3 regions of the Psychrobacillus sp. FSL H8-0483 genome follow, and region 2 is predicted to be linked to each of the others. Evidence: riboswitches for the same ligand, from Rfam matches in the RefSeq annotation. Region 2 holds a riboswitch; each other region holds the start of a gene.
What was found. Region 2 has a riboswitch for thiamine pyrophosphate ahead of MHB48_RS01160 (YkoF family thiamine/hydroxymethylpyrimidine-binding protein). Riboswitches for the same ligand answer to the same signal wherever they lie in the genome.

Region 1 (3,881 bases), 860 kb from region 2:
CGCCTGAATGCCTGCTCCGCCTCCACTATCTGAACCTGCTATCGTTAATGTAATCATTGATGTCCCTCAGCTAAATATTCAAGTTGGTTTAGAAAATTTGTATGGAATGTCCCAATCGTTGAATATGCATTTAAACTAGCTTGCTTATAATCGCGAAGTAGACTCGCAAGATCTTCGAATGCATTTTCACAGCTTGCGAGTTCTGCTGCACAAAAGGCACTTAATAGACAGCCACTTCCTGTTATTTTCGTTACCTTTTCATGACCACCAACGATCCATTCTAATCTGTTCCCATCTGTAATCACATCTTGCTCACCTGTCACAATCACAAGACAGTTATATTTGTTTGCAACACGCATAGCCGTTTCAGCTACATCAAGTTCACCAACGCCACTATCGACGCCTTTCGCTAGCCAAGAAATACCTGCTATAGCAGCGAGTTCTCCAACATTACAACGAATTAAATTAATTTTAAGATGTTGTAATAAATCCATTGTTGTTTGTAAACGAAAATTTGTTGCTCCTGCACCAACGGGATCAAAAACTATAGGAATGTTCTTCGCATTCGCACTGATCCCTGCTAGAATCATTGATTTTATTGTCTGTTCATTTAATGTGCCGATATTTAGTAAAAGCGCATTCGATTTTGATGCCATTTCCGCTGCTTCTTCAACTGCATCGGCCATCACAGGAGAAGCTCCTATTGTAAGTAAGCCATTTGCTGTAAAATTGGCCACGACATAGTTGGTTATACAATGCACTAAAGGTTTTTGTAGATTAATTTTTTGTAGGCTCATTCATATACACCCCTTGTGTCCAAGTTTGCATCGTCCATGGCATTTCCCAAAACATCCACTCGTAATAACAACTTTTTTCAAAATGTGCCTTTAAAACCTTTTGTTTCATTGGCTGTTCCTTCGCAAAACGATTTAACATCGACTTTTGCTTTTCGATCGATTGAAGCATTTCGTCAGATGCATATAATGCAATCCATTGTTCATACAGCGGTACATTGGGACGAGCATACTTAAGCTTTTGGCCAATTTCTTGATAGAGCCACGGGCAAGGTAACATGGCAGCAAATGCTTCTGCTACATCGCCATTATGTACAGCATTGTACATATGACTCACATAATTATAAGCAGCTGGTGCCACCTCAAAATTTTCGATTTCTACAGTTGTTACACCTAAATCTTGAAAAGTTGTACGGTGAAGTTCAAGCTCTGCTTCATGTATAAATCTCGCCGTGTTTAAAAAGTATTGAATGTCCTCGTCATTTGTTGCCTTTGCTGCTGCTAAAGTTAAGACTTTTGTGTAATGCTTTAAATAATACGCATCCTGTAGCATATAAAACTTGAACTTTTCGAGTGGTAAACTGCCATCTGCAATACCTTGCACAAACGGATGGTTAAAACTAGCCTCCCAATAAAATTGCGTTTCCTGTCTAACTTTTTCACAAAACTCCATTCTTTGTCCTCCTTAATTGGTGGACGTAAGCGCAAAAAAGGCGCCTCTAGTAGAGACGCCCAAAAAGTGTAGACTACACCCATGATTGCTCCCTACGCCAGTGTTAACTGTCAGGTTCTAAGGGTCAGGTTTTAACCTTCTCAACACAATGTGTCCCCCCGCAATTAAAGTATTTGCAAAAGAAAGGCCCCACGTAAAAAATACGCGGAGCCGAATAAGTACATATTGATGATAGTGTACTTTGCTCCCTACGTCCGTATTAACGGTCAGGTTCTAAGGGTCAGGTTTAACCTTCTCAACACAAACGTGTCCCCCTGCAAATTCATTTAATTACACTAAGTTTAGCTTAAAGCACCAGGGCAAACAAGATAAATATTGAAAGATATTTAAATTTCAGTGTAAACCCAAAATAAAAAAAATCACACCTTTTCGGTACGCACGAAAAATAGCCATCTATTTGAAATTTTTTCGGATAGATGGCTATTTTGCACTTTCTATCGGCAAAAAGTTAAAAGATATTCTTTCATTAGATAAGCTGACACCGCAAATTCTTCATCCATTAGTTGAGCGGATTACTTGTACACAAGAAGGTAAAATCCATATACACTATACCTTCGTCAATCCCTTAGAAGTGGCATAAAACTTTATATAAAGATAAAGACAACTAACGATTCGTTAGTTGTCTTCTTTTAAAATGAGTTGCGAGACACACTCAACATGAGTCGTCTGTGGGAACATATCAACCGGCTGAACTTCTTGCGTTTTGTAGCCACCATCTTCTAAGATGCGTAGATCTCTCGCAAGTGTTGCTGGGTTACAGGAAACGTATACAACGCGCTTCGGTTTTTGTTCCAAGATTGTTTGAAGTAGTGCTTCGTCACAACCTTTTCTTGGTGGATCTACTACTAGTACATCCGCTGTCTTGCCTTCTTTATACCATTTTGGAATGACTTCTTCTGCAGGACCTGCCTCGAAGAATGTGTTGTTGAAGCCATTCAATTCGGCATTGCGTTTCGCATCTTCAATCGCTTGTGGAACGATTTCCACACCAAGCACTTGTTTTGCTTTTTGCGCAAGGAATAAAGAAATCGTTCCAATACCGCAGTAAGCGTCGATTACCGTTTCTTCTCCAGAAAGCTGTGCATAATCGAGTGCTTGTTTATATAGTACTTCTGTTTGTTCAGGGTTCACTTGATAGAACGAACGAGCAGATATTTCAAATCGAATATCTCCAATTAGATCTTCAATTACTGCCTTGCCCCATAGGACATTCGTGTCATCTCCGAAAATAACATTTGTATTGCGCGTATTTACGTTTTGGATAATAGAAACAACATTTGGCTCTACTTCTCGTATAAGGTCAATGATGGCATCTTTTTTCGATAACTTCGGATGTTTGGTAACCAGCACAACCATTACTTCCCCTGTTGCGCGACCTTTCCGTACGACAAGATGACGAAGCTGACCTTTTCTCGTTTCTTCATTATAAGGAATCAAATCGAGCTCTAATGCTTTTTCTTTCACCGCACGTAGTAAACGATCTGCTTCATCTGTTTGAATTAAACATGTATTTGTATCTGCAATGCGATGTGATTTCGTTTGATAGAAGCCAGCAAGAACTTGTCCATCTTCTAGGCTGAACGGAATCTGTGATTTGTTGCGATATTCCCATGGTTTCTCCATCCCTTTTACAGGTAACACTGGCGCATCAATTTTCCCTATACGCTGCATGACATTTCGTACCATGCTCTCTTTCCATTTGAGTTGGCCTTCGTATGTCATATGCTGAAGTTGACAACCACCACACTCTGCAAATACTGGGCATGGAGCTTCTACACGAAATGGAGATGGCTCCACTATGTTCATTAATTTTGCGAAGCCGTAGTTTTTTAATGTTTTTAATACATGGACTTCTGCTGTTTCGTTCGGTAAACCACCTTGAATGAATAGCGGATATCCGTCGACCTTGGCAACTCCTGCTCCATCGTGTGTTAAATCTTCTATATGAACTGTAATTCGATCATTTTTCGTTACTGGTCTATTCACTTTATTGCTCCGTTCCTATTTGATTGTTTCATTATAGCAAAAATAAGCGCCTGTTTAAAATGAAGTATGTCCATGATAATCTATATATACCATGTAGCGACTGTAGAAAAATCATTTTTTCAACTAACCCAAATTTCAGCAAAAAGAGGGGCTGTCCAATAAGCCCATAAATTGAAGCAGGTGAAGAAAAACGAGTCTTTTCTTCACCTGTTTTTTGTAGGCAATTGATTGTAGTGGAAGACGGCGACTCCAGCGGGAATATCAGATGTTTTCTGCACCGAAAGCAAAGCGGTAGGTGCATGAGCTGAAGGCCCCACAGGAACGAAAAAAGGAACAAAGGCTAAGAACGCCACCTCGAAAGGAAGGCA
Region 2 (3,881 bases):
ACATTTCGTCCACATCACTTCCGCCACCATATGCCACCTCATCACGTACATTTTGGGTGAGAAATAAAAACTCTGGTGATTGTGGTACATAGCCTAAAAACTTAGGTTTAACAGTACCACTTGAGGGGATTAGCTGGCATAATGCCTTTAATAATGTAGACTTTCCGCTTCCATTTGAACCGGCAAGCACGGTTATTTCACCACGATTTAACGTAAAATTAGTTTCTTGCAAGAAGATCTTTGCTTGTACTTTATGAACGACAAGCGAAGTATTTTCTTGTTTCGTGCTATTCCGTTTTTCTATAGTAGAAGCAATCTCCGTTTGATTTAACGATATGCTTCTTTCAAAAAAATCTCCCCAGATATCCAATCGATGCTCAATAGCAACAACGGTCATTGCTCGTTTTTTCTGCAACCTATCCAACCAATTCACATATTTCTTTGCAGTATATGGATCTAAATGCGCAAGTGGCTCATCTAGTAACAAAACCTCTGGATTCATAATCAGTGCACAGGCAGTAGCAATTCGTTGTTTTTGACCGCCAGATAGCTGCTGAATAACTGCATGACGAAACTCGCTTAAGTCCGTTAAAACCAACACTTCGCATATTCTTTTGTCCATTTCTTCTCTTGGGACGTGTAAATTTTCTAGTGTAAAAGCTAGCTCTTCTTCTACCGTCTGCATGCAAAACTGTGCATCGGGATCCTGAAACACAGTCGCTACCCTGTGATTTATTTCTCCAGGAACGAACGACAAACTATCCTGTCCAAACAATTTTACGGAACCAGACAAAACACCATCGCAGTTATCAGGATACAAGCGATTACACAAATAAAGTAACGTCGTTTTTCCGCAACCACTAGGTCCAGTGATGACCACACGTTCACCACGCTGAATAGAAAAGGAGAAATCCTCCAATATCCATTTCTCCTCATCTGGATAACGAAAACTTACCTGTTCAAAATGGATGACATCATGCACGAACATCACCTTTTTTAGGACGTGAAATTGCATAGCCTCTTAGCGACCCAGTCGCAAGCAATCCGTCGGCAATCCCTTTTCCGCCAACACCTGCAAGTAAAGCTCCACTCAAAATTCGAATACCTAACATGAGCGCGACATAACCAGTACTATACACCGTAAATCCACCTAACAAGTACCCGTAGACAAAGCTAAATAACGATGATCCAACACCAGCTAGCATCAATACCCACAGATCAAAGCGTTTATAACGAGTTGCAGCAAATACGGCCTCGGCACCTAAACCTTGGATAACTCCTGAAAGTATTAACCTCGGACCAACTGCATTTCCAAGCAACACTTCAATAGCCGCTGCAATCGTTTCTGAAATCACCGCCGCACCAGGCTTGCGAATAATATACATACAAATAATCGATACGATAAACCAGATGCCGAAAATCCATTCATACGCAATTGGCCCAATAAAACCTGCCCAAATATTCCCGACATGTAAGAATAGTAGATACACGATTCCAAACACGGCTGCAAATAAAGACATGAGTACAATCTCTTTTAACTTCCAAGATTTCAACATATTAAAGACCTCCGTGCGAAGGACTATTTATACTCATCGAAACCGTCATCACTAAATGCTTATGTTCTTCTGAGCGGGCATGCGTAAATGTCTCTTCATAAAATGCAAACACGTCATGAATATCGCCGTGAATACCACTTGCATAGTGCATGGAATCATTGAAAACACCACGCTCCTTCGCACGATCTACTTCTCGGTAAATAATGTCCATATAATTTTGATTATTCATCGGATAAAGTGCAAATTGGGAAGACACGTATTGCTTTGTCATATCTTTATTCGCTACTTCATCTCCTTTGTCTAAATATACATCTCCGGCTGTATCACCAGGACAACCCGCAGAAAATGTACCAGATAACGCAATGTGCACGCCAGTCTTGGCAGCGTGCAACGTGATTGCCTTTGCCACATTAAACACATGTACTTGCTTCCCTCGAATTACTGTGGATACGTCATCTGTATGCATCCATACATTCGTCGTATCCGTATCTTGAAGTGCTCCTTTAATGACGGAAATAAAATCATTGGTCATCGGATGTAACGAAAAACGAAATCCGACGATTGGGCTTAAACCACATTGCATCATAAAACCTCCTAAATTTTTTCATAAAAAAAGACCACATCCGTGAAGATGCAGCCACTTATCCAATATAAAAAAATTCGGAAAGTCACTGCACTTCCTCACGCAGGTATTATCCTGATCGAGTAATAAGGGATCGGAGCTAAAAAGCTCTCATCACAGCCAAAGTGGGCACCCCTAGTGCAGAAAACGGTATGTAGTTTTTTTAATGTGCCCCCAGTATACCCTACGAAATTAGCATTGTAAATGCAGTTGCAAAATTTCATACTTTCGTCCATGCTTAAGCTATCAGAATATTTGGAGGTTACAAATTTGAAAAAAATATTAATTACGCGCAAATTACCAGATGAAGTTGTGAACCCATTAAGGGAAAAATTTGAAGTAAAGATGTGGCATAGTGATGATGTGCAAATGACTTATGAGGAGTTAAAGTTAGAAGCAAAAGATGCTCATGCAATTTGGACTATGCTTTCTGATAAATTGGATCGAGCACTTATTGAAAGTTTGCCAAATTTAAAATTGATTAGTAATTTAGGGGTTGGATACAATAATATCGATGTTGACGCAGCAAAAGAGCATGGAATTATCGTAACAAATACTCCAGGAGTTTTAACAGAAACTACTGCAGATTTAACATTTTCTTTACTTCTAGCTACTGCTCGTCGTGTAATGGAGGCAGAACGTGATCTTCGTGCAGGTAAGTGGAAGTCACGGTCACCAATGCAGTATACAGGGATGGATGTTTTTGGTGCAACCCTTGGTATCATTGGAATGGGGAGAATCGGAGAAGCCGTTGCAAGGCGTGCAAAAGGTTTTGATATGAATGTTCTTTACCATAATCGAACAAGAAAAATGGAATCCGAAGAAAAGTACGGTTTTACGTATGCAGAATTAGATACATTGCTGAAGGAATCAGATTTCATCGTTCTGTTAACGCCATTAACACCTGAAACGAAGGGATTAATTGCAGAACGTGAACTAGAATTGATGAAAGAAACCGCTGCAATCATTAATGTTGCGCGTGGTGGAGTCATTGACGAACAAGCCCTATACGAAGCATTAACGACAAATAAAATCTGGGCTGCTGGTCTAGATGTATTCGAAGTGGAACCAGTTCCTTTAGACCACCCATTACTCACATTACCGAATGTTACTGTGCTACCGCATATCGGAAGTGCAACCATCCGTACGAGAATTGCTATGATGCAAATGAATGCTGACGATATTGAAGCAGTTTTGGAGAATAAAGAGCCAGAGAATAGAGTAGTATAAAAAATACCAGATCAGAGCTATTTCCATTTCTCTGATCTGGTATTTCGTTGTTCTTATATTATTTAGTCACTAAGGATACATCACTTGCTGTAGCCCAATCGTTCATTGGAACCACAATATATGTTGCACCGGGCTTTAATGTATTGTCTTTAACATCAAAGATACCAACTGCACCTTTACGAGAAGAGAAGCGATATTGTGCTTGAATCTTGCTTCCATCTTCAGCTTGTAATTCTACGCTTCGACCTGCAAGTAATTCCATACCAGGATCTTTATCTAATGTTAATTGGAATGATTTATCATCAATTGCTTCTGCTGATTTGACTGTCAACGGAGCAATCTCTTTCGTTTCGAAGGTTGGATTTTTAATTGTTGCCCAATCAGATGACACAGTATATGTTGTACCAGGTGTTAAAGTTTGTCCTTCTGATAAACGGAATTTTGGTGCTTGTCTACCATCTGCTGCTTGGGTA
Region 3 (3,881 bases), 960 kb from region 2:
TGCGTAAAGAGTTAGACACATTGCATACTATTTTAAAAGCGGAAGCAGAAGCAAATGGTGCGACTTTTATATCCGTTGCAGAGATATTTGAAGCTCAAGCAAAAGAATTGTTACCAAATGCTGCTGATGTTCATCCTTCATTGGAAGGTTACCGTCTGATGGCAAATGCATTCTTTTCACAATACAATAAAGGCTTACAAGTCTATCCATATGAATTACCAGCTCCAAATCCTTTAACATTTGAGCAACTAATAAACAAAGAAAAAAAGGACTCTAAATCTCCAGTTTCGAAGATTGAAGGCCTTGATCACTATTTATCATTAACCGAATTAAAAGCATATATCTAAGCAAAAAAGCTGTCTTCAATAAACCGAAGACAGCTTTTTTATTGATTGAATAAGAACTCCAATGGATTACATTGGAAGCAGAGTATTAGTCTGTTAGGACCTTTCGGTAATGAAGTGGAAGAGTCTGCACTAAGCATTCCCGAAACCATTAGAACAAGTTGCTCCGAAAAACCCTCTAATAAGTTGATAACTGAGTTAATTTTATAAATAGTACTTTGTCATTCAATTACGAACATTTATTACTTTGTTGATTGAAGCGGCAGGCGGCGACTCCAGCGGGATGAGTGAGACAGATAAGACATCACAAACGACGCATAGCGGCGGTGATGGCTTATCGCTCACCCCGCGGAAAGCGTCCGCCTATAGCGGAAATCAACTATACTTTATTCCGTGTAAGATACATATTGATTAGCGCTTTTTTATTTTACCGTTTTTTTAGATTTTAATACTTTACGAACGATCGGATACACAATTGGTGCCCATTTAATCGCAATTTTAACTAAGTTTTTTACTTTCATTGCTATCGCTCCTCGTTTAAATCTCTATATTATTTTATTCCCTCAATTACATATGAATAAACATTATCGTAACACTTTAATGCCTTGAATAATGTTCCATATGAGAATGATTATATAAACAATCATATACAAGAAAATAAATAATATCGGTGCGGATACTGTCCATAATGAAGGTTCTTCATACGGTAGAGCATTAAATAATGGGAAAAAGTTTGCAAATATACTTATAAATAAAATAATAAGGAGAATAACTGGGACAACATGTGAGATTAATGACTTTTTCGCATGATACTTTACTTCTTTTTCTTGTGTAATAAAATAAACAATGATGGGAAGTATAAATGGCGCAAATAGTACACTAAAATAAGATAGTGCGCTTAGTAATTTGTTGTTATTCATTCAAATAAATCTCCTTTCTAGCTTGTGATTTACTATATATACGGGCATTGATAGTTTCATGCTAACGCAAAAGAAACTAAGATGTTCTTATATTTTTCCACTGAAGAAATAGACACATATTCATTTTCTCCATGCCAATCTGCTCCGCTTGGTCCAAACTCAATTGCACCAGCACCTTGCTCTGCATAGAAACGAGTATCCGCTGAACCATGCTGCCCAAATAGATTAGTAGGTCTGTCCATAATTTTAGAAGTAATGCCTTGTAGCTTTTCTACATAGCTATTATTATCCTCTGTCGTTACTGCAGGAGCAGTAGAATGAATAACCACTTCACTTTCAAAAAAATGATTAGCAGCATTTTGTATCTCATCAATAATAGCATCTTGATTTTGTCCTGGAACATAGCGAATGTCATAGCTTAGTACACATTTATCTGGAACAACATTATAACGGTCTCCTGCATGTATTTTTGCCAAATTTAGTGAGGGATAATCATAAAACGCACTACTTGCCGTTAAAAAGGATAGTTTTCGCATTTCTTGATCAAATGCAAATGCTTTTTCAATTGCATTGACCCCTTCCCAAGGACGACTTCCATGACTGGATTTTCCTTTAAGCACGATATCTAATTGTATAATCCCTTTTGCTTGAAGTCCGATATGTAAATGCGTAGGCTCTCCGCAAATAACAAAATTACCGTTATAACCTTTGCTTACTAGATAGTGAGAAGTATTTCCGCCTGTTTCTTCATCTGTTACTAGATGAAGTTGAATTTTTTTGGATAACTTCAGAGGATTTTTGGAGAGCTCATAAAATGCATCCATCATAGCAGCTACCCCAGCTTTCATATCTGCAGAGCCACGTCCATATAAATAATCTCCCTCTACATATGGTTGAAATTGTGTTGGATTTCCAGGGACTACATCCACATGACCATTCCAAACGATACATTCGTCACCGCTTCCTATCTCCGCAATAAGCATAAGCTGAGATTCATGCTCATATATTATTGGAACGATTTCTCTTTCCTCGAGCCATGCTTTACAAAATAATAGTGCTTCGTTTGCTCCTTGTACGTCGTCACTCTTTATGCGAATTAGATTTTTCAATAAGTTAATCATTCCAAACACCCCTTATATTAAATTCCCAATATTATTACAATGATAACATAAGGGGTTGCATTGCTTACTTCATTCAGCTACAATGAACTCGAACTAAATAATTCATAACCACAAGGGGCGTCGCTTAAGCGGCTGAGATAGTACCCTTAGAACCTGTAAGTTCATGCTTGCGTAGGGATGTGGATGGAAACTGACAATCGCGCGATGTCTGGGTCTATCCCGGTGTCGTTTTTTTGTGGTCAAAAAAGGAGATTACAATGAAAAATCAACGTGTATTGTTATTGGTGGAAATAGCTATTTTTGCAGCACTTGGATATGTATTAGATATGTTAGGATTTGGAATGCCACAAGGTGGGACTGTTACCTTTGTACTTGTTCCAGTTATATTAATAGCTTTTCGTCGTGGAATAGTAGCTGGCCTTATTACTGGTTTTTTAATTGGATTACTACAAGTAGTTACAGGGCGTTTTTATGCTGCACCGTTGTCATTTGAAATCGTTATTATACAAGTAGCAATTGACTACTTTATTGCATTTATGGTAGCAGGATTTGCTGGATTATTAAGACCTGCATTTATGAAAGCGTTTGAACAGAAGGATAAGATGAAGATGGCTACTGCTGTAATTACTGGGGCATTCATTGCAGCATTTCTTCGTTACCTTGCACATGTACTTTCTGGAATACTGTTCTTTGGAGAATTTGCTGGTGATCAAAATGTAATTTTATATTCGCTAATATATAATTCTACCTATATGATTCCAGTATTTTTACTGGCGGCATTTATCTGTGTGATTTTGTTTGTAAAAGCTCCACGCCTTGTACTGCCGAATAAAGCATAAATATGATATGATTATTGTACAGTTAAGTGAAGAAGGGATCTTATAAGATGATTGTACAAACAAATGAAGAGTTAGAGGCGTTAAAAAAAATAGGGCGTATTGTTGCGGAAGTTCGAGACGTAATGAAAGCTGCAACTAAACCTGGTATCACAACTAAAGAAATCGATGAAATCGGTGGCAAGCTCTTCAAAGAAAATGGCGCGATTTCAGGACCTATGGGAGAATATGATTTCCCAGGATATACTTGTATTAGTGTGAACGAAGAAGTGGCACATGGTATTCCAGGTTCACGTGTTATTAAAGAAGGCGATATGGTTAATATTGATGTATCAGGTTCTTTGGATGGGTATTTTGCAGATACAGGTATTTCTTTTGTCGTTGGAGAAGGTTATCCGGAAAAAGAAAAATTATGTGCAGTAGCAGAGAGTGCATTTAATCGTGCGATGTTAAAAGTAAAAGCAGGTGCCCGTTTAAATCAAATCGGGAAAGCTGTTGCAAGAGAAGCGAAGGATAATGGTTTGCATGTAATCATGAATCTAACTGGTCATGGAATTGGGAAATCCCTACATGAAGCACCTCAGCATGTTTTGAATTACTACGATGCTTGGGATCCGACGATTTTAAAAGAGGGCATGGTACTTGCAGTAGAGCCTTTTA

Region 1: linked by a shared signal. The riboswitch ahead of tenA (thiaminase II) and the one ahead of MHB48_RS01160 (YkoF family thiamine/hydroxymethylpyrimidine-binding protein) in region 2 are both predicted to bind thiamine pyrophosphate.
Region 3: linked by a shared signal. The riboswitch ahead of thiT (energy-coupled thiamine transporter ThiT) and the one ahead of MHB48_RS01160 (YkoF family thiamine/hydroxymethylpyrimidine-binding protein) in region 2 are both predicted to bind thiamine pyrophosphate.

The regions. Positions count from the first base shown of each region.
Region 1 is NZ_CP152052.1:3,497,034-3,500,914, forward strand. Features, by position in the region: gene thiD (bifunctional hydroxymethylpyrimidine kinase/phosphomethylpyrimidine kinase) at 1-57, opposite strand, end outside; gene thiM (hydroxyethylthiazole kinase) at 54-797, opposite strand; gene tenA (thiaminase II) at 778-1,467, opposite strand; TPP riboswitch at 1,540-1,637, opposite strand; TPP riboswitch at 1,696-1,793, opposite strand; gene rlmD (23S rRNA (uracil(1939)-C(5))-methyltransferase RlmD) at 2,143-3,513, opposite strand.
Region 2 is NZ_CP152052.1:223,468-227,348, forward strand. Features, by position in the region: gene MHB48_RS01150 (ABC transporter ATP-binding protein) at 1-1,015, opposite strand, end outside; gene MHB48_RS01155 (ECF transporter S component) at 975-1,556, opposite strand; gene MHB48_RS01160 (YkoF family thiamine/hydroxymethylpyrimidine-binding protein) at 1,558-2,139, opposite strand; TPP riboswitch at 2,218-2,325, opposite strand; gene MHB48_RS01165 (D-glycerate dehydrogenase) at 2,449-3,408, shown strand; gene MHB48_RS01170 (hypothetical protein) at 3,467-3,881, opposite strand, start outside.
Region 3 is NZ_CP152052.1:3,400,087-3,403,967, reverse strand. Features, by position in the region: gene MHB48_RS16625 (SGNH/GDSL hydrolase family protein) at 1-347, shown strand, start outside; gene MHB48_RS16620 (hypothetical protein) at 767-865, opposite strand; gene MHB48_RS16615 (DUF4870 domain-containing protein) at 929-1,264, opposite strand; gene MHB48_RS16610 (M20/M25/M40 family metallo-hydrolase) at 1,321-2,385, opposite strand; TPP riboswitch at 2,489-2,580, shown strand; gene thiT (energy-coupled thiamine transporter ThiT) at 2,643-3,224, shown strand; gene map (type I methionyl aminopeptidase) at 3,272-3,881, shown strand, end outside.